2 regions of the Fictibacillus halophilus genome follow, and region 1 is predicted to be linked to the other one. Evidence: a T-box and tRNA genes for the amino acid it is inferred to sense, from the RefSeq annotation. Region 1 holds a T-box; the other holds one or more tRNA genes.

Region 1 (11,437 bases):
GGTTAGTTAGAACAACGAGGGAATAAAGCGGGATTTCAGGCAACTGATTTCTTTTCAACCAGCTTTCCAGATATATTTTTTGTTGTTGGACCTGGCTTACTGGATCAGGAAATGTTTCATCTACCCCATTTTTCGTTCGTTTCATCTGATCGAAGTGATGATCAAAATAAAGGTCACCTGAGAAGTTTTTAACCTCGAGTAACACGGCAAACGAAGTATGTAGGATCAAACAGTCTATTTGGAAGTAATAGTTTTTATCTTTATCTCTCGGAAGTCGCAAGTCATGAAAAATGAGGTATGAATTATCATCTAAATCGTGAAGATAATAATCGAGTGCTACTTCTCCTCTAAAACCTGCTGAATATCTTGCAAATTCAATTTGTAATTCATCGTATTTCGGGTGACTGGGCATTAATCTTTGCATTAAGGAATCCAATTTTAATAATTTGAGGGGCTTTGTACGTGGTTTTTTTATCAAGGTATCACCTCTTGCTTTTTAATACATATTTCATTCGAGAAAAATTGATAAAAAACCTTTAGTTTCAGCAATGATTTGATGAATATTTTTTACTCGGAAATTAAGTTGTGCACAATTAAGTCTAAAATGAAATAATTAAGCCAGAATTAACTATTATTAAGTCGTGTAACGCACCAATTAAGCCGATTTCAACCCTAATTAAGTCGAAAATTAAAAATAAAGGCCATTCGACAAATCTAGCCGCCTTCTAAAACACTCACTCACCTCTCATAAATCACCCTGATCAAACCCACAAAAAAACACCCCCTGCAAGCGCAGGAGGCGTTCCATATCATCATTACATTACTAAACATTAACCTTCTAAAAGAAGTGATTCTGGATCTTCCAGAAGTGATTTAATCGTTGTTAAGAAGCTTACTGCTTCTTTTCCATCTACAATACGGTGGTCATAAGAAAGCGCGATGTACATCATCGGACGGTTTTCCATGCGCTCTTTATCGATTGCTACTGGTCTCCATTGGATCGTGTGCATACCAAGGATACCAACTTGAGGTGCATTTAAGATAGGTGTTGATAGCATTGATCCGAAGATACCGCCGTTCGTGATTGTAAATGAACCACCTTGAAGGTCTTCTAATGATAGCTTTTTAGAACGTGCCTTCTCAGCCAAGTTTCCGATTTCTTTTTCAATACCAGCGAAGCTTAGACGATCAGCGTTGCGAACAACTGGTACAACTAGTCCTTCTTCTGCTCCAACTGCGATACCGATATCGTAGAACTTCTTAAGAACCATTTCATCGCCTTGAATCTCAGCGTTGATTGCAGGGAACTTTTTCAGTGCTCCTACAACAGCTTTCGTGAAGAATGACATGTATCCTAGTTTAACTCCGTTTTGCTCATAGAACTTGTCCTTACGACGAGCACGAACTTCGTTGATCGCCGTCATGTCAACTTCATTAAACGTTGTAAGCATCGCTGCCGTTTGTTGAGCTTCAACTAAACGCTTAGCGATTGTTTGACGTCTACGAGACATCTTCACGCGCTCAACTGGTTTTTCAGGATTTACCGCTTCAACTGAAGCAGCAGGCTTAGAAGCTGATGCAGCAGGTTTAGATGCTGGTGCAGCTTTCTCTGCGCTTCCACCTTCAGCATGGCGGATAACATCTTCTGTGCGAACGCGTCCAAGTGGATCACGAGTACTAATTTCAGAAAGATCGATGCCTTTCTCACGAGCTAGCTTGCGAGCAGCAGGAGATGCGATCGGGCGATCTGAAGCTTTCACTTCATCTTCAGCCGCGTCTTTTTCAACGACTGGCTCTTGTTTTTGTTGAGTTGGAGCAGCTTTTTCTTCAGTCTTTTCTTCTGCTGCTGGTTCTGCAGACTCAGAAGCACCGCCTTCAACGATAGAAGCGATAATATCCCCAACTGCTACAGTGTCGCCTGGTTCTACTTTGATATTTTTTAGAACGCCATCTCGCTCTGCACTGATCTCAATGTTTACTTTATCTGTTTCGAGCTCTACTAAATCTTCGCCTTTAACAACTGTGTCGCCTTCTTTTTTAAGCCATTGTGCTACTGTACCTTCTGAAATTGATTCGGCTAACTCCGGAACTTTAACGTCAAACATGTTCACGGCCTCCCTCTCGCGATTGAATGTCTAGTGCTAATGATGTTTGGATGATTTGTTCTTGTTCTTTTTTATAGATGTCTGGTTCCCCACCAGCCGTACTCGAACGTTCTTGACGTCCAATATATGATACGTGTGCTTTTGGTGCTACTGCACGAAGTTTAGGCTCGATGTATAACCAAGATCCCATGTTCTTCGGCTCTTCTTGCACCCAAATCAAGTCTTCAACGTTTGGATACTCTTTTAACAAAGCATTCATCTCTTCTTCTGGGAACGGATAGATCTGTTCAACACGAACGATATGCATTTCCGTTCTTGCTACTTGATCTTGCTCAAGTGCTTTTTCAAGATCAATCGCAATCTTACCAGAGCAAAGCAAGATTTTCTTCACTTTGTCTTTCTCTTTGCCTAGACCAGGCTGTTGTAACAATGGCATAAAGTGGTCACTTTCAAAAGCTTCCGCCATGGATGCCACTTTCGTGTCACGAAGCAAGCTTTTAGGTGTCATTACAACCAACGGACGAACCTCATCCATAGATAAGAGCTTAGCTTGGCGTCTTAGCAAATGGAAGTACTGTGAAGCTGTACTTACGTTAGCAACTGTCCAGTTATTTTCTGCACCAAGCTGTAAGAATCTTTCTAGACGTGCACTTGAATGCTCAGGTCCTTGACCTTCATATCCGTGAGGAAGAAGCATCACCATACCTGATTTTTGCCCCCACTTCGCACGACCTGCTGATAAGAACTGATCGAACAGAACTTGTGCAACGTTTGCGAAATCTCCGTATTGTGCTTCCCAAATAACAAGCGTTTCAGGTGCAAACACATTATAGCCGTACTCAAAACCAACAACTGATGATTCTGAGAGTGGACTGTTATGAATCGCAAACGAAACATCGATGTCATCCATCGCATGCAACGGAGAAAACTTCTTTCCGCTCTCACTATCGTTTAGAACAAGGTGTCTTTGCGCGAATGTACCACGCTCAGAGTCTTGCCCAGTAATTCGAATCGGCGTTCCATCCTTAAGAATGGAAGCAAACGCTAATGATTCAGCCATACCCCAATCAATCTTTTCCCCTTGGAACGACTTGCGTCTACGTTCAAGGATTCTTTTGATCTTCGGGTAAACATTAAAGTCTTCTGGGAACTTAAGCATGTTCTCTGTAAGTTCTTGAAGATCACTAACTGAAATTGTGGTATCGATATCAGGAAGTGCTTTCGATAAAGGATCAGGAAGTCTAGTGTCTTCCAATTTGAATTTTTCTTTGCGACCTTGAACTTTTTCATATTCAGTCTGATGCTTCTTTAATACATCTTCTTCAATGGATTTTACTTCTTCTTCAGAAAGTACTCCTTCTTTAACAAGCTGTTTTGCATAAACATCACGAACTGTCGGGTGACTGTTTACTTGTTTATACAATCTTGGCTGTGTTGCTGATGGATCGTCCATTTCATTGTGACCGAATCGACGATATCCGATTAGATCGATCAGAACGTCTTTTTGGAATTTTTTACGATACTCATAAGCAAGATGTACAGCTGCAATACATGCTTCTGGATCATCTGCATTAACGTGAATGATCGGAATCTCAAAACCTTTTGCAAGGTCACTCGCATATTTCGTTGAACGAGAATCACCACTATCCGTTGTGAAACCTACTAGGTTGTTAGCGATGATATGAAGTGTTCCACCTGTTTGATATCCTCTAAGACGACTTAAGTTCAATGTTTCAGCAACGATTCCTTCACCTGGAAAAGCAGCATCACCATGAATAAGGATCGCAAATGCTTTAGAAGTATCTTGAACTGGATAACCCTTCTTGTCACGTGTTTCTTGAGCTGCTCTTGTATATCCTTCAACAACTGGATCTACATACTCTAAGTGACTTGGGTTATTAGCAAGTGAGATTTTAATTTTATGAGATTGATCTGTTTCGACCAATCGGCTAGCACCTAGATGGTACTTTACATCTCCAGTCCATCCAAAGTTAATTCCTCTCGAACCTTCAGAAGGAATTAGTTCCTTGTTTGGAGAATGATGAAATTCTGAGAAAATTAGTTCATAAGGTTTGCCAAGCACGTGAGCAAGTACGTTTAGACGCCCACGGTGTGCCATTCCGATCAGAGCATGTTCAGCTCCGTCACGGCATCCTTCTTTAGCTGCTTCATCTAGCATCGGTACCAGCATATCAACGCCTTCAATAGAGAAACGCTTTTGTCCAACGAATGTCTTATGAAGGAATTTCTCAAATCCTTCAACTTCACTCAATCGTGTTAAAAGGTTCTTCTTATCTTCAGCAGAAAATTTAGGATAGTGTTGGCTTGTTTCAACCATGGTGTTTAACCATTGGCGTTCTTCAGTCTCATGAACATGACTGAATTCATAAGCGATTGTTTTCGTATACACTTCCTGTAGCATTTGGATCGCTTCATAGCCGTCTTGAACGCTTGATGGCGCTTCTTTCCAAATAAAGGAAGGTGGTATCGCTTTCAAATCTTCTTTTGTTAAGTTAAATTCTTTCGGGTCAATATGGTGGTTATCTTTCGGAAATTCCCCTACAGGATATAAGTCAGCTGCTAAGTGACCGTATGTGCGAATGTTTTCTGCTAATTTTAATGCAGCTGCTAATTTCTCGAAATCCAATCCATCAAAACTCTGTGCAGTACGTTGATTTGATTTAGAGTCCTCAATTGGAGGCCCCCAAGCATCAAATTTCTCTTTGAATGAACTGTCAACAGATTCCGGATCCACACTATATTGATCATATAGTTCAAGGATGTAGGCCATATTTGGTCCACTTAGTCCCTGCCAAGGATTTTCTGATTTGGAACGTTGATGACTCATCTTTTGTTCCCTCCTGCTTCCCTTTGTAAGTATTGTGCTGTTGCTGTTAACAGGTGATTCATCATTTCTCGCCATTGAATTTTTCCCTATTTAAAGCGCTCTCAAACAATGAATGAAAAGAACCTTATCATTGATAAGGTTTCAACTGTAACAATGGTCATTGCCATTATACTATATTTTCGCAGAAAGTGAATTTTGTTTTTTACGATTTATGAGATAATTTGCCCATTTTGTTTTGCTGACCGTAAAAATAAGGAGTGCAACCCATATCAAAGTAAATGAAATGACATGAATCTGACTAAATGTTTCATGATACAAAAATACACCTAAGACGAGCATGATAGTAGGAGCAATGTATTGTAGAAAACCGATCATCGTCATTGAGATCCGCTTTACACCTTGGGCAAAGCATAGTAATGGTACTGCAGTGACGAGTCCGGCGCCCCATAGAAGTAGTGTCGTAGAAGTGCCTCCAGAGATAAATGTCGCCTCCCCGTTCCATTGAAGGTAGATTAAATAAATGAACGCTAACGGAAAGACAAACATCGTCTCGAAGGTTAAACCAGTTAAAGAATCAAAACTCCCTAGTTTTTTTACAAGTCCATACAGGCCGAACGAAAGCGCTAGAGAAACAGCTACCCAAGGAAACTCTCCATGTTGCCACGTTAATAGAAAAACACCACAGGCAGCTAACAGAAAGGACACTAGCTGCCAGCTGTTTAATTTTTCTTTTAATACAAGCATGCCTAGAATTACACTAACAAGAGGATTAATATAATAGCCTAAACTCGCTTCAACAACATGATCTGTATTGACCGCCCAAATATACATGACCCAGTTCCCGCTTATTAATAGCGAGGCAATCAATACAGATAAGAACTGTTTCTTTTGATTAAAAAGGACTTTTATATCTCTTACTAGTGTATTTTTCTTTTTTAATAAGAACATAACAGCGACCATTAGTAGAAATGACCATAGAATTCGATGTGCTAAAATCTCGACGGAACCAGCTGATTGAAGCGGTTTCCAATACAGCGGAAGAAATCCCCAAATTAAATAAGAAAAAGCGGCGTACCATATACCCTTCGTATGTTCATTCAATTTCATTGTCCGTTCCTCGATCCCATAATTTATATGAAGTTATAAGATTATATAACGGAAGCTAGGAGATTATCTACTAAATAAACTTGTAGCAAAATAACCAGTAACTTTACATTCTATTCGGTGTTCGAATGCCTAATAATCTTAATCCTTCTTTCAGCACGATTTGAACAGAAGCACATAGCGCGAGTCTTTCAGGCGTTTCTTTACTGTTTAAGATTTTCACATGTGCATAATAATGATTGAATTTATGAGATAGCTTCAAAACATATTTAGAAATAACAGAAGGTTCTTTTCTGTGAAATGCCTGTTCAACAACTTCAGGGAATTCGTTTAATACAGATATGATCTCCCAGCTTTCTAATCCAATGGACAACTCTTTCGGAACACTTCCGTTAAAATCCCCTTTATTTAATAATGTTTGAATTCTTGCTGCTGTATACTGCACGTATGGACCTGTGTCGCCCTCGAATTTGAGCATCGCGTCAAGTGAGAATTCTACATCGTTTCCTTTCTCATTTTTTAAATCATGAAAGATAACGGCACCCACCCCTACTTGACGTGCGACATCCTGTAAATCTTGGAGTTCGGGATTTTTACTTTTAATATTTTGTTCTGCTAACTTTACTGCTTCTAAGATAACTGTTTCTAAAAGAACGGTTTTTCCTTTTCGAGTACTCATCTTCTTGCCATTCTGTAAAATGAGCCCGAATGAAACATGGTGAATGTGATCCGCCCAATCGTGTCCGAGCTTTTTCAGGACTCGTTTCACTTGTTCAAAATGTAGAGATTGTTCGTGACCGACAACATAGAAAGCTTCGTCAAAGTCGTATGTGTTCTTTCTATAGATAGCAGCCGTAATGTCACGTGTGGCATATAAAGTGGCACCGTCTGTCTTTTTGATCAAACACGGTGGTAGATCATCACCTACTCTTACGACCTGAGCTCCTTCAGAGAGTTTTAACAACTTCTTTTCTTGCAGCACATTTACAGTTGCGTTCATCTTATCGTTAAAGAACGCTTCACCGTTATAGGAATCGAAGTCGACATCCAACAGTTTATAAATCTTATGAAAAGCCTCTAAAGATACTTCTTTAAACCAGATCCATAATTCTTTTGCTTTTGGATCATGATCTTCTAATTTCTTAAACCACATTCTTCCTTCCTCATTTAACGAAGGATCTTTTTCAGCTTCTTCATGAAAGAGCACGTAAAGTTTAGTCAGCTCTTTAATTGGATTATTTCGAACTTTGTTTTCATCCCCCCACTTTAAATAAGCTGAGATCAATTTACCAAACTGAGTTCCCCAGTCTCCTATATAATTGATTTTAACTGTCGTGTACCCGCATTTTTCACTAATCGCTGCCATTGAGGAACCGATTACGGTAGAGCGTAAATGTCCCATTGAGAACGGCTTTGCAATATTAGGTGAGGAAAGGTCTAGAACGATCGTTTTGCCATTACCAAAACGATGGTTTGCGTAAGTGTTTTTCTCTTTTAAAATTTGAGTCAAAAGCGATTCAGTAGCTGCTTTTTTATTTAAAAAAATATTTACATAGCTTCCTATAGCTTCTATTTTCTCAAAATCATCTGAGATATTCCCAGCAGCTAACGTTTTTGCGATTTCATTTGGAGACTTCTTGAAGATTTTAGCTAATTGAAAACAGGGAAATGCTAAATCACCATGTTGAATCTGTTTTGGCTTTTCAATAAAGGCTTCAATTTGTTTTAATGTTAATTCACTGCCGATTTGATCTTTTAAATAAGTTGCGAATATTTTTTTACCGTTCATCCTTTTCCCTCCTAAAATAAAAAATCCGCCTCTTCTAAATTAATAGAAGAGGCGGATATGAACCGCGGTACCACTCTCATTGCCTAAAGGCCACTTGACTTGTTAACGGGAAGTCCCGGTCTGCTCTACTACGTTTTCAAGCAAACATTTCCAAAGTGCGCTTCGTCTGAAAGTTGTGCAAGGCTTACACCGATCCCTTGCTCGCTATGAACATCCTTACAGAGTACTCTCTTTTTCATAAATGTTCTGACATATAGTTTTTCATATTATATGTAGGTAAAAGCAAAAAGTCAACTTATTCCTTTTTATCAAGATCCAAGTAATCTCTCATTCGTTTAATATATCTTTTTAACCGAAATAACGTTTCCGTTCGTAAATACTTTGAGGTGAAAGCAGCAGAAACTGCTGGAACTGATACAAAAACTCCATGCTCCGTAACTCTAACGGGTATCACGCCTGTATAGATGGTTTCTCCACTGCTTCTATATAAGAGCTCTGTTGATACCAGTACAATTTTTTCGTCGCTTTGCTCACCTGGCAGAACAGATTGAACTTCAAAAAGAAATTGAACACTCATAGTTTCTCCTTCACGTATATTAGTTATGTTTTATGATATAATGCATTGTCTCGAATTGACAGTTAAAATAATAAAGGAAGTATGCAGATGATACAGACATATTCGTTAAGAGATAAATACAAAAACTTTTTATTGCTGGTGATTCCAGTCTTGGTCACTCAGTTAGGCTTGTATGCCATGAACTTTTTAGATACGGTAATGAGTGGCCGGTCTGGTGCTGATCAATTAGCAGGTGTAGCCATCGGATCGAGTTTGTGGGTGCCAATCTTCACTGGGCTAAATGGTATCCTTATGGCATTGACACCTATCGTCTCACAGCTTTTAGGTGCTAAGAACACTAAAAATGTTCCCCGATCTGTTATGCAAGCAGTCTACTTGTCTGTTGTAATATCCGTCATCGTTGTTGTTTTAGGATCAGTTGTGTTAGATCCTATTTTAGGAGCGATGTCTCTTGAAAAAGAAGTTGAAAATGTTGCAAGAGGATATTTAATCGCATTATCTTTCGGAATCATGCCGCTTTTTTTATACGGAGCACTTCGATCCTTCATCGACGCGCTAGGTCAAACTAGAATTACGATGTTTATCACCCTCATCGGATTACCGGTAAATGCTATCTTTAACTACCTTTTTATATTCGGCAAAGGTGGTTTTCCAGAATTAGGCGGTGTGGGTGCAGGTGTGGCAACAGCTATAACCTATTGGGTAACCGCGATTATAACCGTTCTGATTGTCGTTAAATTGAACCCGTTTAGGACATATAAACTATTTCGAACGTTCTATAAACCTTCTCTATCAGCTTGGAAAGAACAGTTGAAAATCGGCGTTCCGATTGGTCTTGCCATCTTTTTTGAAGTAAGTATATTTGCGGCTGTTACCTTGTTAATGAGTGATTTTAACACGATAACCATAGCGGCTCACCAAGCCGCACTTAACTTTGCTTCATTCCTATATATGCTGCCACTAAGCATCTCTTTTGCGCTTACGATTGCAGTTGGTTTTGAAGTTGGTGCAAAACGCTTTAAAGACGCAGCCCAATATAGTTACATCGGAATAATAACGGCAGTTGGATTTGCTCTAATCCTATCAGGTCTTTTAGTCATTTTCGATGACCAAGTAGCGAGAATGTATTCAAACGAACCAGAAGTCATTCAACTTACGATCTCGTTCTTATGGTATGCAGTGTTCTTTCAATTGGCTGACGCTATAGGTGCTCCAATACAAGGTGCACTAAGAGGCTATAAAGATGTAAATGTAACCTTTATGCTTTCATTTATCTCTTACTGGGTGCTTGGTCTACCCGTTGGATATTATCTAGCGAACTTCACAACTCTTGGTGCATATGGTTATTGGATTGGTTTAATATCAGGTCTAACAGCTGGCGCTATTATTCTATTTGCTCGATTAAAATATATTCAGTCACATTCTTATTCCTCTTATGAACAAAAATAAACCAGTTTTGAGCGTAGGCAAACAAAAGTTCCACATATAAAGGTTAAAAGCGGGAATCTCCGCTCCAGGATACTTGCTTTCTGCGGTCGGGCGGTGAGCCCCATCTTCTCCAATCCCTACATGTTAGGTAAACAAAAAAGGATCAAACCAACTCATATCGAGGCAGGTTTGATTCTTTTTCTATGTATAGGTGATAACGGATGATTAGTACGAGTAAATGCCAGGCGCAATCACTATAAAGTTACAAAGAAGCGTAGAGCGATATCAAATTAAAATCAAAGACGAGGCCCTATATGAAAAAAAGAAAAACCAGTGAAATTAACCGGTTTTTCTTTGTCTTGTTTTTGACTAAGTGTTGGTTTACTTTTCATCGAACAAAGTGAGATATTCTCCGTATCCTTTTTCTTTTAGTTCGTTCTTAGGAATAAAACGAAGTGCTGCAGAATTGATGCAATATCTTAGTCCACCTTTATCTCTTGGACCATCTGTGAATACATGTCCTAAATGAGAATCCGCATCCTTGCTTCTTACTTCCGTTCTGATCATGCCGTGAGATAAGTCTTCCTTTTCTTCGACAGTTGATGAACGAACTGGTTTTGTAAAACTCGGCCATCCACAGCTGCTATCAAATTTGTCTAAAGAACTGAAAAGAGGTTCCCCAGAAACGATATCCACATAGATACCTTCTTCAGTATGGTTCCAAAATTCATTTTGAAAAGGCGGTTCTGTCGCATCGTTTTGTGTAACGTTATATTGCATAGGATTCAATGTTTTGAGAACTTCTTCTTTCTGCTCATTGTCTACCCAGTGTGATTTGATAAAGACATCTCGTCCTGAGCCTTGACGATACCGCTTGTAATGAAAAGGATTCTTTTTATGATAATCCTGATGATATTCTTCAGCCGGATGGAATGTATCCGCAGGTAAAATTAATGTTGCGATCGGTTTGTCGAATCGACCGCTCTCTTCCAATTCCTTTTTTGATTCCTCAGCAATCGTTTTTTGTTCATCATCATGATAAAAAATGGCAGTACGATAGGAATCTCCTCGATCGTAAAATTGTCCGCCTGCATCAGTTGGATCAATTTGTTTCCAAAAAACGGAGACGATTTTTTCATATGAAATGATGGATGGATCAAATGTAATCTGGACTGCTTCAAAATGGCCGGTTGTTTCACTGCAGACTTCCTTATAAGTTGGATTTTCTGTGTGACCGCCTGTATAGCCTGATTCTACAGAAATGATACCTGGCCACTCTTCAAATGGTGTGACCATACACCAAAAGCATCCTCCAGCAAAAGTAGCTTTTGCATAGTTACTCATGAGATCAAACTCCTTTTTTCATCTGTTTGTTTCATCATATAAGAATGTCCATAAAAAGCATAGAAAAAGGCTCTTACCCTTTTTTTACAATGGGACCTGATGTTACTGGTGTCTTAATCGGTGCAGGAGGTGTGCGTCTATTTTGTTTTCGCGTATTTTGCAAGAAGTAATAAAGTCCGGCTAACACGATAACACCACCACTCAATTGTGAAAGCGTGAGTGATTCATCTAGAAGTAGATAA
Region 2 (11,437 bases), 890 kb from region 1:
CAAGAACAATACAAAACGTTATTAAACTCTATAGATGAAGAGATTGTAGAAGTGATCAATGATGTGATTGTTCACATACGAACTCGATTTGAGTATGAGCTAAACGAACATATTCATGTGGCGTTAACCGATCATATTACATTTGCGATCAAGCGATTAGAACAGAGTATGGATATTAAAAATCCCTTTTTAACAGAAACACAAACACTATACCCTAAAGAATACACGGTGGCTGAAGAGGCCATTGAAATAATCAATAAATCGTTAGGTATTCATCTTCCTGAAGGGGAAATCGGTTTTGTTGCACTACATATTCACAGCGCTATTACGAATAAAAGTGTAACAGATATAAAAAAGCACTCAGAGCTCATTAACACTTTAATGCAGATGATCCAACATTCACTAGACCTTAAAATCGATACGAAAAGCATCAATTATTTGCGTCTTGTCCGTCATTTGAGGCATGCGATAGAACGGGTCTCTATGGGTGATATCATGGAAGAACAAGAAAAGTTAGCAAAAGTGTTGAAAGAAGAATATCCTTTATGCTACAATTTGGCGTGGAAGTTGATTAAGGTTATGCAAAAAACCTTACAAAAACCCGTGCCGCATGCAGAAGCAGTATACTTAACAATGCATTTGCAAAGGCTTTCGCGTTATGACAACGAAGACAAATGATAAAAGAATATAGAACAACTCGTTTTTACGTGTTACTGATTCGATCAGGCATAAGTAAGAAACAAAAGTGTAGCAGATGCTTAATTAGGATATATTAATTCTGATTAGGGATTTACTCATGTTTCTTATTTATGTCTTTTTTTGTTTGATGCGAAAGTAAATGGAAGGGTTATCATAATAAAAGGAGGACTTCCTATGTGGAAAAAACTTTTTGGTGTTCTTCAACGCGTAGGTAAAGCACTTATGCTTCCGGTTGCTATTTTGCCGGCTGCAGGTCTTTTGCTTGCCTTTGGTAATGCGTTTAAAAATCCAGCGTTGATTGAAAGAATACCTGCACTAGACGCAGCATGGTTCCAGCTTGTTGCAGACGTAATGGAGAAATCGGGAGATATTGTTTTTGCCAATTTATCGTTACTGTTTGCCGTTGGTGTTGCCGTAGGTCTTGCAGGCGGTGAAGGTGTAGCAGGATTAGCTGCTATTATCGGTTACTTGATTATGAACGTAACCATGAGCGTTATTGAAGGGGTAACACCTGATATGATCGGAAAAGATCCTTCTTTTGCGAACGTACTAGGTATTCCAACACTTCAGACGGGAGTGTTTGGAGGTATCATCGTCGGTATCTTAGCCTCCTATCTATATAAGAGGTTCTATAACATTGAACTACCTCAATACTTAGGATTCTTTGCTGGTAAGCGCTTTGTACCAATCGTAACAGCAGTTTCTGCTTTAGCACTAGGTATTGTTATGACGTTCATCTGGCCACCTGTTCAGCATGGACTAAATACGTTCTCTGAAAGCATGATTAATTCGAACTTGACGGTTGCAGCGTTTATCTTTGGAGTGATCGAACGTTCATTGATTCCTTTTGGACTTCATCACATCTTCTACTCACCGTTCTGGTTTGAGTTCGGCTCATATAAATCTGCAGCAGAAGGACTTGTTCGTGGTGACCAAGCGATCTTCTTTGCACAATTAAAAGATAACGTTGAACTAACAGCTGGTACTTTTATGACTGGTAAGTTCCCGTTCATGATGTTCGGACTTCCAGCTGCAGCATTGGCGATGTATCACGAGGCACGACCTGAACAAAAGAAAATCGTTGCGGGTATCATGGGTTCTGCTGCGTTGACTTCTTTCTTAACAGGAATCACAGAACCACTTGAGTTCACATTCTTATTTGTTGCTCCAGTATTATTTGGAATTCATGCGATTTTCGCAGGTCTTTCTTTTATGGTTATGCACTTGTTAAATGTTAAAATAGGTATGACTTTCTCTGGTGGTGTAATTGACTACTTATTGTTCGGAGTACTTCCTAACCGTACGGATTGGTGGCTGGTTATTCCTGTAGGTCTTGCCTTTGCAGTAATTTATTACTTTGGTTTCCGTTTTGCGATTCGTAAATGGAACCTTAAGACACCAGGACGAGAAATCGTGGATGATGAAGTTGAAACGAATGTTGGACCGTCCAATAAAGATTCATTAGCAGCGAATATTTTAGAGGGATTAGGCGGAGAGTCCAATATCTCTAACCTTGACGCTTGTATCACTCGACTAAGAGTTTCTGTAAATGATCCAAAGGAAGTAGACAAGGATCGATTGAAAAAACTCGGAGCTTCCGGAGTTCTTGAGATGGGTAATAACATTCAAGCGATCTTTGGAACTCGATCAGATACGATCAAGAGTGAAATTCAAGATATTATCAATGGTAAGACTGTAGCAAAACCAAAGAACGCTGAGAAAACTCCTGAACAAGGAAAAGTTGTAGAAACAAACAATGAAAGTGCTACACCAACTTCATCGATTTCTACAGATGATGATCGTTTTGTTTCTCCGATTAAAGGGAAAATACTTCCGATCACAGAAGTTCCTGACCAAGTTTTCTCAGGAAAAATGATGGGTGATGGATTTGCGATCGAACCAGCAGAAGGCTTGGTGGTTTCACCTGTTAATGGTAAGATAATGAATATCTTCCCGACAAAACATGCTATCGGTATTGAGTCAGATTCAGGCAAAGAAATTCTCATCCACTTTGGTATCGATACAGTGAAACTTAAAGGTGAAGGTTTTGAGAGCTTTGTTTCTGAAGGCGACAGAGTAAAAATCGGCCAAAAGATTTTAAAGGTTGACCTGAACTTTGTTAAAGAAAATGCACCATCCGTAATCACACCGATTGTTTTCACGAATCTTTCGGATGAAACAGTTTCAGTCGAAAAAACAGGAACTGTGGCTATAGAGGAAGAAAATATTATTACATTCAAAAAATAAAGGGGTAATTATCATGGCAGAAAAAACATTCAAAGTAACTAGCGAATCAGGAATTCACGCTCGTCCAGCAACAACTTTAGTTAACCAAGCAGGTCAGTTCAGCTCAGATATTACACTTGACTACAACGGAAAAAGCGTTAACTTAAAATCAATCATGGGCGTAATGAGCCTTGGAATCCAACAAGGATCTTCAATCGTTATCAAAGCTGAAGGTTCAGATGCAGAAGAAGCAATCGCTGCATTAGAAAATGTAATGAAAAAGGAAGGGCTTGGTGAGTAATGTCTGAAAAAATTTCAGGTATTGCAGCATCAGCCGGCATCGCAATCGCAAAAGCGTTTGTTCTTCAAAACCCTGAATTAACAATCGAAAGAAAATCGATTTCAGATTCAGCAAGCGAGATCGAGCGTTTTGAAGCAGCGCTTAAAGTTTCTAAAGAAGAACTTTCTGTTATAAAAGAAAAAGCGAACAAAGAGTTAGGCGAAGATAAGGCAGCGATTTTTGCTGCCCATCTTCTTGTTTTGAGCGATCCAGAACTAGTTGATGCTGTAAAACTAAAGATTGAAAACGAGAAGGTTAATGCCGAAGCAGCAATGGACGATGTTTCATCCATGTTCATCAATATGTTTGAATCCATGGATAACGAATATATGAAAGAGCGTGCTGCAGATATACGCGACGTTTCAAAACGAGTTTTAGCACACTTGTTAAATGTGACGTTTACAACACCTGTAAGCATCACAGAAGAAGTTGTCATCTTAGCAGAAGATTTAACTCCTTCGGACACGGCTCAATTAAACCGTAATTATGTTAAAGGATTTGCAACTGACATTGGTGGGAGAACTTCTCACTCAGCAATCATGTCTCGTTCAATGGAAATTCCTGCAGTAGTAGGAACGAAAACAATTACGGAAAACGTTGAGAACGGCGTAATGGTGATCATCGACGGTCTGGATGGGCACGTAATCGTGAATCCGACTGAAGATGAAATCGCAACATATGAAGAGAAACAAAAACAATATGAAAAGCAAAAAGCGGAATGGGCAAAGCTAGTGAATGAAAAAACATTCTCAAGCGATTCTGTTCAAGTTGAGCTTGCAGCTAATATTGGAACACCAGCTGACGTAAAAGGTGTTCTTGAAAACGGTGCAGAAGGCGTTGGTTTATACCGTACAGAGTTCCTTTACATGGGCCGTGACCAACTTCCTACTGAAGAAGAGCAGTTCAAGGCATATAGTGAAGTTCTCGAAAAGATGGAAGGTAAACCAGTAGTCATCCGTACACTTGATATCGGTGGAGATAAAGAGCTTCCTTATTTAAATCTTCCGAAAGAGTTAAATCCTTTCTTAGGATTCCGTGCGATAAGACTTTGTTTAGAAGAGCAGGAAATATTCCGTACACAGCTTAGAGCACTTCTTCGTGCTAGCCAATATGGGAACTTGAAGATCATGTTCCCGATGATTGCAACACTTGGAGAATTCCGTGCTGCTAAAGAGATCTTATTAGAGGAAAAAGAAAAGCTTGTTGCTGAGGGAATTGAAGTCTCTGAATCCATTGAAGTAGGTATCATGGTAGAGATTCCATCAACAGCCGTAATGGCAGATACTTTTGCTAAAGAAGTTGACTTCTTCAGCATCGGTACAAACGATTTGATTCAATATACGATGGCTGCTGATCGTATGAACGAACAAGTTTCTTACTTGTATCAGCCGTACAATCCAGCGATCTTAAGATTAGTAAAAATGGTTATTGATGCAGCTCACAAAGAAGGTAAGTGGGCTGGTATGTGTGGAGAGATGGCAGGGGATCCGATCGCAATTCCAATTCTTCTTGGCCTTGGCCTTGATGAATTCTCGATGAGTGCTACATCTGTACTTCCTGCTCGTAGTCAGATCCTAGGTCTGTCTAAAGAAAAGATTAGTGCACACATGGATGAAATTTTACAAATGGAAACGATGGAAGACGTTGTGAAGTTTGCAGAAGAAAATTTCTAAAGTAGAAAAAAGACTATGGGGAATTTCCATAGTCTTTTTCTATAGATGTTTGAGTTAATATGGTTGAACACGAGAGTGGTTGATTTTCGCTCCAGGTTGCTAGCTTTGCCATGGGGCGTGCGGTGAGCCTCCTGTCGCTACAGAAGACCGCACAAACTTTAAAACACTACATTAACGAATAGTATTGCAATTTCATAAAAATATTAGCAGAATAGAAAACAGTGATTTAACGCCAGTATGTATATAGAGATGAGGCGATGTTTTTTGAATAGACCCATTGGAGTCATCGATTCAGGAGTGGGAGGTTTAACGGTAGCAAGAGAGATCATGAAGCAGCTACCGAAAGAAGAGATTATTTACTTAGGAGACACGAAAAGGTGTCCGTACGGTCCGAGACCATTTGAAGAGGTTAGGACTTATACGTGGGAAATGATTGATTTTCTTTTAGAACAGGAAATCAAGATGCTCGTTATCGCCTGTAATACGGCTACTGCAGCAGTATTAGAAGAAGCGAAGAGAAAGTTAGACATTCCGGTCTTAGGGGTTATCCATCCTGGTGCCCGTTCCGCTTTAAAAGCTACGAAAAATAATCACGTCGGTGTAATAGGGACAGTCGGGACGATCAATAGTGGTGCTTATAAACAGGCCCTAACGCAGATTCGTAACGATGTAATCGTAGAAAGTTTAGCGTGCCCGTTGTTCGTTCCCCTAGTTGAACAAGGAAAGTTAACAGGTGAAGAGACATTAAGTGCGGTATCAGAAACATTATATCCGCTTAAGGATGTTTCCATCGATACGTTAATCCTGGGATGCACTCATTACCCGCTGTTGAGACCGATTATTCAGCAAGTGATGGGTGAACACATCACGTTAATCTGTTCTGGCGCAGAAACTGCGCGTGAAGTTTCTGTCATCCTCGACCATAGCGGCCTCTTGAATACAGCAGATGCTAAACCGGTGCATCGTTTTTTAGCAACAGCAGAGAGCGGTCATTTTCTACAGATTGCTAACCACTGGTTAGACCGTAAGATTGAAAAAGTAGAATGTATTAAGTTGTAGTTTTAAAAGAGCAAGAGATTAAGGTAACCTCATAATGAGAATATTGAAGTGAAAAGAGTAGAACCCATTTTGGGATTCTGCTCTTTTTATTTTTTGTACAAGTGGTCTAACGGGAGAGGATGGCTCGTATACATAATAGTACAAACCACTTGAGGAGGGAAAGTATGCGCAAAATGATGAAGTCAGGTGCACCGCTTATCATATTATCAGCTTCATTGCTGGTATCAGGTTGCGGACTATGGGGAGAGAAAGCAGGAAATGAGCTTGATCCCCCTAAAGTGAATTACGTGAAAGAAGGTCAGTCACTCGATAAGAAGGATAAAGCAGCGAGTGCAGAGCAAACAAATAAGCGGCAACTGTTTTTATTCGACAGCAACGGGATGGTTGTCCCACAGGTACTGGCTCTTCCAAAGAACGATGAAACTGCTAAACAGGTCCTTCAGTATCTTGTAAAAGATGGCCCTGTGAGCAATCTGCTTCCTAACGGTTTTCAAGCTGTTCTGCCAGCAGATACAGAAGTGTTATCGGTAAATATTAAAAAGGGAACAGCTACAGCAAATTTTTCAAAGGAATTTACAGAGTATAACGCAGCGGATGAAATGAAGATCTTACAAGCTATTACATTTACACTTACTCAGTTTGACAACATAAAGAAAGTTAAAATTCAAATCGCAGGAAAGAACCAAAATTCAATGCCTGTAAATAATACACCAGTGGGTGACGGTGTGAGCCGCGTTGACGGGATAAATCTCGAAAATGGCAGTGTGGCAGATATCACAAATAGTGAACTCGTAACGCTCTATTTCTTGGCACAAACACAGGATCAAACGTATTATGTACCCGTAACACGCAGAGTTGCAAAAGAAGGGACAGATAAAGTAACAGCAACGATCGAACACCTAATTGATGGCCCATCTGCTGAGAGCAGCCTTCTAACAGATTTTAGAACAGATGTAAAATTGTTAAGTACGCCAGTCGTCAAAGATGGTGTAGTTACGCTTAACTTTAATGGAGCATTGCTTGATAACAAAGAAGAGAGCATGATTGCAGATGAAGTGTTAAACTCAATTGTCCTTTCCCTTACAGAGCTTTCTGAAGTGAAAAAAGTAGCGATTAAAGTGGATGGAAAGTCTAAAATATTTAATGAAAAAGGGAAGGAACTCACAGCTCCAGTTTCAAGACCTAAAGAAGTAAATACAGGTGAATTTTAAAATCAAATAGGTTGTGATACAGTAAAGAGGCGAGATATTCGTCTCTTTTTACTTTGTTATAAAATAAATTTCACTATATATTGAGTTACAACGTTAAGATTCTTTAAACGGAGGAATAAACCAAATGAAAATTTTAGTCGCAACAAAAAATAAAGGTAAGGCAAAAGAGTTCCAATCGATGTTTGAAAGCCTTGGAGTTGAGATCCTCTCTTTAAACGACATTGAAGGAAGTCCTGACGTTGAAGAAACAGGAGTCACTTTTGAAGAGAACGCTATATTAAAGGCTGAAACCATCTCTAAACAGATGAACATTCCTGTCATTGCCGATGACTCTGGATTAGAAATCCATGCCTTAGAAGGAAGACCTGGCGTTTATTCAGCTAGATATGCAGGAATACATAAAAGTGACGAAGAGAACATGAACAAAGTCTTAGAAGAACTTCAGGATGTTGAAGATAGTAATAGAAATGCTCAGTTTGTATGTGCTTTGGCTTTTGCCAGACCTCAAAAAGAAACGCTGGTTGTAAAGGGAGAATGTAAAGGTCAAATTTTAAGAGAAAAGCGGGGATCTGAAGGTTTTGGGTATGATCCGATTTTCTTTCTTCCTCACTTAAATCGTTCGATGGCAGAGTTAGCGAAAGAAGAAAAAAATAAAATTAGTCATAGAGCTGTAGCTTTAGAAAAACTTAAAAAACTGATCAATGAGGAGGATCTCTTATGGGAAAAGCCTTAATTGTTAGCGATAGTCATGGTTTAACAGATGAGCTAGAAATATTGAAGCGACGCTATCAAGACGATGTAGATCTTATGATTCATTGCGGTGATTCAGAGCTTTCGACATCATCTAAAGAAATGTCTGGATTTGTAACGGTTAAAGGAAATATGGATTATTTAGGCGATGATTTTCCTAATGAAGCTATTGAGCTGTTGGGAGATACATGTATATATATAACACATGGCCATTTATACGATGTAAAAATGTCTTATCTTTCTCTAGCATACAGGGCAGAGGAAACAGGTGCATCAGTTGCTTGTTTTGGGCATTCCCACATAGCTGAGGCCTTTGAGCGTGAGGGAATGATCTTTATCAATCCAGGTAGTATCAGGCTGCCTAGAGGTTCGTTTGAAAAGTCGTATGCGTTATTAGAAATTGAAGATCATAGTATTTCAGTAAGTTTTTATTCACTCGATGGTATACGAATCGATCAGTTAAGTAGAACGTTTGAAAAAAAAACGGTTAGAAAATAAAAAAGTTGAGAAAATGGGTTGACTATAATTTAGATATCATGTATATTTAGTTATGTCGTCGCGACAAGGTCTAAATTGTCTGCGGGTGTAGTTTAGTGGTAAAACAAGAGCCTTCCAAGCTCTGGTCGTGAGTTCGATTCTCATCACCCGCTCCATTTGTTTTTCTCACGTTCAAATGGTCCATGAAAAGTTACATCTGAAGTTAACAGATCTTACAATTAAAATGCATGATAAAAAATATATTTGTATCCACAGTCGACGGGTGGAACAAATCACTGTGTGCCCGCAGCGCATGGTAATTGCGGAAAGCGCCATTGCTATGCGAAAGGGGCTCCAATACATATGTCCCAGTAGCTCAGCCGGATAGAGCATACGCCTTCTAAGCGTACGGTCGGGAGTTCGAATCTCTCCTGGGACGCCATAATACTTACATATAAAAACTTTTCGACACGCTTGATGTCCTCCATTAAAGGATATCAAGCGTGTTTTTTTATTTTATTGTGTAAGCGCTTTAAAAATGTTTACAATGTAATGCGTTAAAGCTTCAAAACCTTATGAGCATGGGAATGAAAGCGTGTACAAAATAACTGAAAAGTCAGAATTCAGTAAAAAATCCAAAATTCGTGGTTGATTCTTTAATAAGATGGGCGTAATATTGTCAACAATTATTAAATTATTTTTAAAAAATTCAAATAATTCAAATTGACACGCAAAGGAGGATCACGATGCAGGAGCAATGGGTTTATGTTAATGGTGAGCACGTATTAAAGGAAGACGCCAAAGTCTCGGTTTACGATCATGGATTTTTATATGGAGATGGGGTGTTTGAAGGTATTCGCGTCTACAACGGAAATGTTTACCGTTTAGACGAACATCTTCAGCGTTTATACGAATCAGCTCAATCCATTATGCTGACAATTCCACACACTAAAGAAGAACTAACGGACATCATCGTTCAAACGCTCCAGAAAAACAAATATCGTGATGCTTATATTCGATTAGTTATTTCACGAGGAAAAGGAAATTTAGGATTGGACCCTTTTACATGTGGCCAACCAGGAGTCATTGTCATTGCAGAACAGCTTGCACTATTTCCTAAAAAACTATATGAAACAGGTTTAGAAATCATAACGGTGGCAAGCAGAAGAAACCGTCCGGATGTGTTAAGTCCGAAAGTTAAATCTCTAAACTATTTGAACAATATTTTAGTTAAGATTGAGGCTAGCCTTGCTGGAGTAAGTGAAGCATTGATGCTGAACGATCAAGGGTACGTAGCGGAAGGTTCTGCTGATAATGTGTTCATTATCAAAGGGAATACGATCAAAACGCCGCCAGGGTACTTAGGAGCTTTAGAAGGTATTACTCGAAACGCGATTGTTGAGATCGCACGAGAACAAGGATACAACATGGTTGAAGAACCATTCACAAGACATGATGTTTATGTGGCAGATGAAGTATTCCTAACTGGAACTGCAGCTGAAGTTATTGCTGTAGTAAAAGTTGATGGAAGAGTAATCGGAAACGGAGCACCAGGTGAACATACGAACAAACTTTTGAAATCCTTCAGAGAAAAAGTAGTTGAAGAAGGAGTTAAAGTGTATCAGAACCAAGCCGTTCAAGCTGGATAAAAGAAGTATAGGAGTGTTACAGATATGCGCAGTAATATGATCAAGCAAGGAATCGATAGAGCCCCGCACAGAAGTCTTCTCCATGCAGCGGGAGTTGCACCAGAGGATATGGATAAACCATTTATTGGTGTTTGTAATTCCTATGTTGATATTATTCCGGGGCATATGCATCTAAACAAAGTAGGTGAATGGGTAAAAGAAGCCATTAGAGAAGCTGGTGGAATTCCGTTTGAGTTTAATACGATCGGCGTAGACGATGGAATTGCGATGGGCCATATTGGTATGAGGTATTCGCTTCCGAGTCGAGAGGTCATCGCAGACGCGGCAGAAACGGTTATCAACGCCCATTGGTTCGACGGTGTGTTCTACATACCTAACTGTGATAAGATCACGCCTGGTATGTTAATGGCAGCTGTAAGGACGAATGTTCCTGCAGTATTTGTTTCAGGTGGTCCAATGGAAGCCGGAAAGTCTATGGCAGGAAAATCCCTATCCCTTGCCTCGGTATTTGAAGGGGTAGGTTCTCACTTAGCCGGAAAGATGACGAGAGAAGAACTATTAGAACTTGAAACGAGTGCTTGCCCGACTTGTGGATCATGCTCAGGTATGTTTACTGCCAACAGCATGAATTCCATTATGGAGATGCTAGGAATTACGCTGCCGGGTAACGGTACGATCGTAGCTACCTCAGACGAAAGAAGAGAACTGATCAAAGAGGCAGCGACGTCACTTATGGATCTTGTAAAAAACAATATAAAACCTAGAGATATTATTACGAAAGAAGCGATTGATGACGCTTTTGCATTAGACATGGCGATGGGCGGCTCGACCAATACTGTTCTTCATATGCTTGCTATCGCAAATGAAGCTGAGATTGAGTATGATTTATCATCAATCAACGAGATCGCAGAGCGTATTCCATATCTATCAAAGATCAGTCCGGCATCAGATTATTCTATGCAAGATGTTCACAGAGCAGGCGGTGTCAGCGCGATTATCAATGAACTCTGTAGAATGGAGGGGGCCATCCATAATGATCGGTTAACGATAAGTGGAGAGACGTTAGAGCACCGTGTCCGGCATGCGGAAATTTTAGATGATGATGTTATTCGTAGGAAAGATAATGCTTACTCACCAGTAGGTGGTTTATCTATTCTCTATGGAAACATTGCACCAGATGGCTGTGTTATTAAAGTGGGAGCTGTTGATCCTTCAATAAAAACATTTCAAGGTGAGGCGATCGTCTATGAGTCCCAAGAAGAAGCGATTGAAGGTATCAATAATGGTGAAGTAAGAGAAGGGCATGTTGTTGTCATTCGATATGAAGGTCCGAAGGGTGGACCAGGAATGCCG

The links. The T-box of region 1 lies ahead of argS (arginine--tRNA ligase). A T-box ahead of a tRNA ligase gene usually reads a tRNA of that ligase, here a tRNA-Arg.
Region 2: it has a tRNA-Arg gene. The T-box ahead of argS (arginine--tRNA ligase) is inferred to sense a tRNA for this amino acid. The anticodon was not compared.

Annotation. Positions count from the first base shown of each region.
Region 1 is NZ_JAEACF010000001.1:1,291,010-1,302,446, reverse strand. It holds gene I5J82_RS06835 (nuclease-related domain-containing protein) at 1-478, opposite strand, end outside; gene odhB (2-oxoglutarate dehydrogenase complex dihydrolipoyllysine-residue succinyltransferase) at 831-2,105, opposite strand; gene I5J82_RS06825 (2-oxoglutarate dehydrogenase E1 component) at 2,098-4,953, opposite strand; gene rarD (EamA family transporter RarD) at 5,125-6,060, opposite strand; gene argS (arginine--tRNA ligase) at 6,164-7,846, opposite strand; T-box leader at 7,891-8,094, opposite strand; gene I5J82_RS06810 (hypothetical protein) at 8,142-8,423, opposite strand; gene I5J82_RS06805 (MATE family efflux transporter) at 8,511-9,872, shown strand; gene msrA (peptide-methionine (S)-S-oxide reductase MsrA) at 10,233-11,195, opposite strand; gene I5J82_RS06795 (DMT family transporter) at 11,269-11,437, opposite strand, start outside.
Region 2 is NZ_JAEACF010000001.1:2,183,530-2,194,966, reverse strand. It holds gene glcT (glucose PTS transporter transcription antiterminator GlcT) at 1-678, shown strand, start outside; gene ptsG (glucose-specific PTS transporter subunit IIBC) at 874-2,946, shown strand; gene I5J82_RS11445 (phosphocarrier protein HPr) at 2,960-3,226, shown strand; gene ptsP (phosphoenolpyruvate--protein phosphotransferase) at 3,226-4,938, shown strand; gene racE (glutamate racemase) at 5,203-5,997, shown strand; gene I5J82_RS11430 (GerMN domain-containing protein) at 6,171-7,208, shown strand; gene I5J82_RS11425 (XTP/dITP diphosphatase) at 7,333-7,941, shown strand; gene I5J82_RS11420 (metallophosphoesterase family protein) at 7,926-8,456, shown strand; tRNA gene I5J82_RS11415 (tRNA-Gly) at 8,538-8,611, shown strand; tRNA gene I5J82_RS11410 (tRNA-Arg) at 8,801-8,877, shown strand; gene ilvE (branched-chain-amino-acid transaminase) at 9,182-10,084, shown strand; gene ilvD (dihydroxy-acid dehydratase) at 10,109-11,437, shown strand, end outside.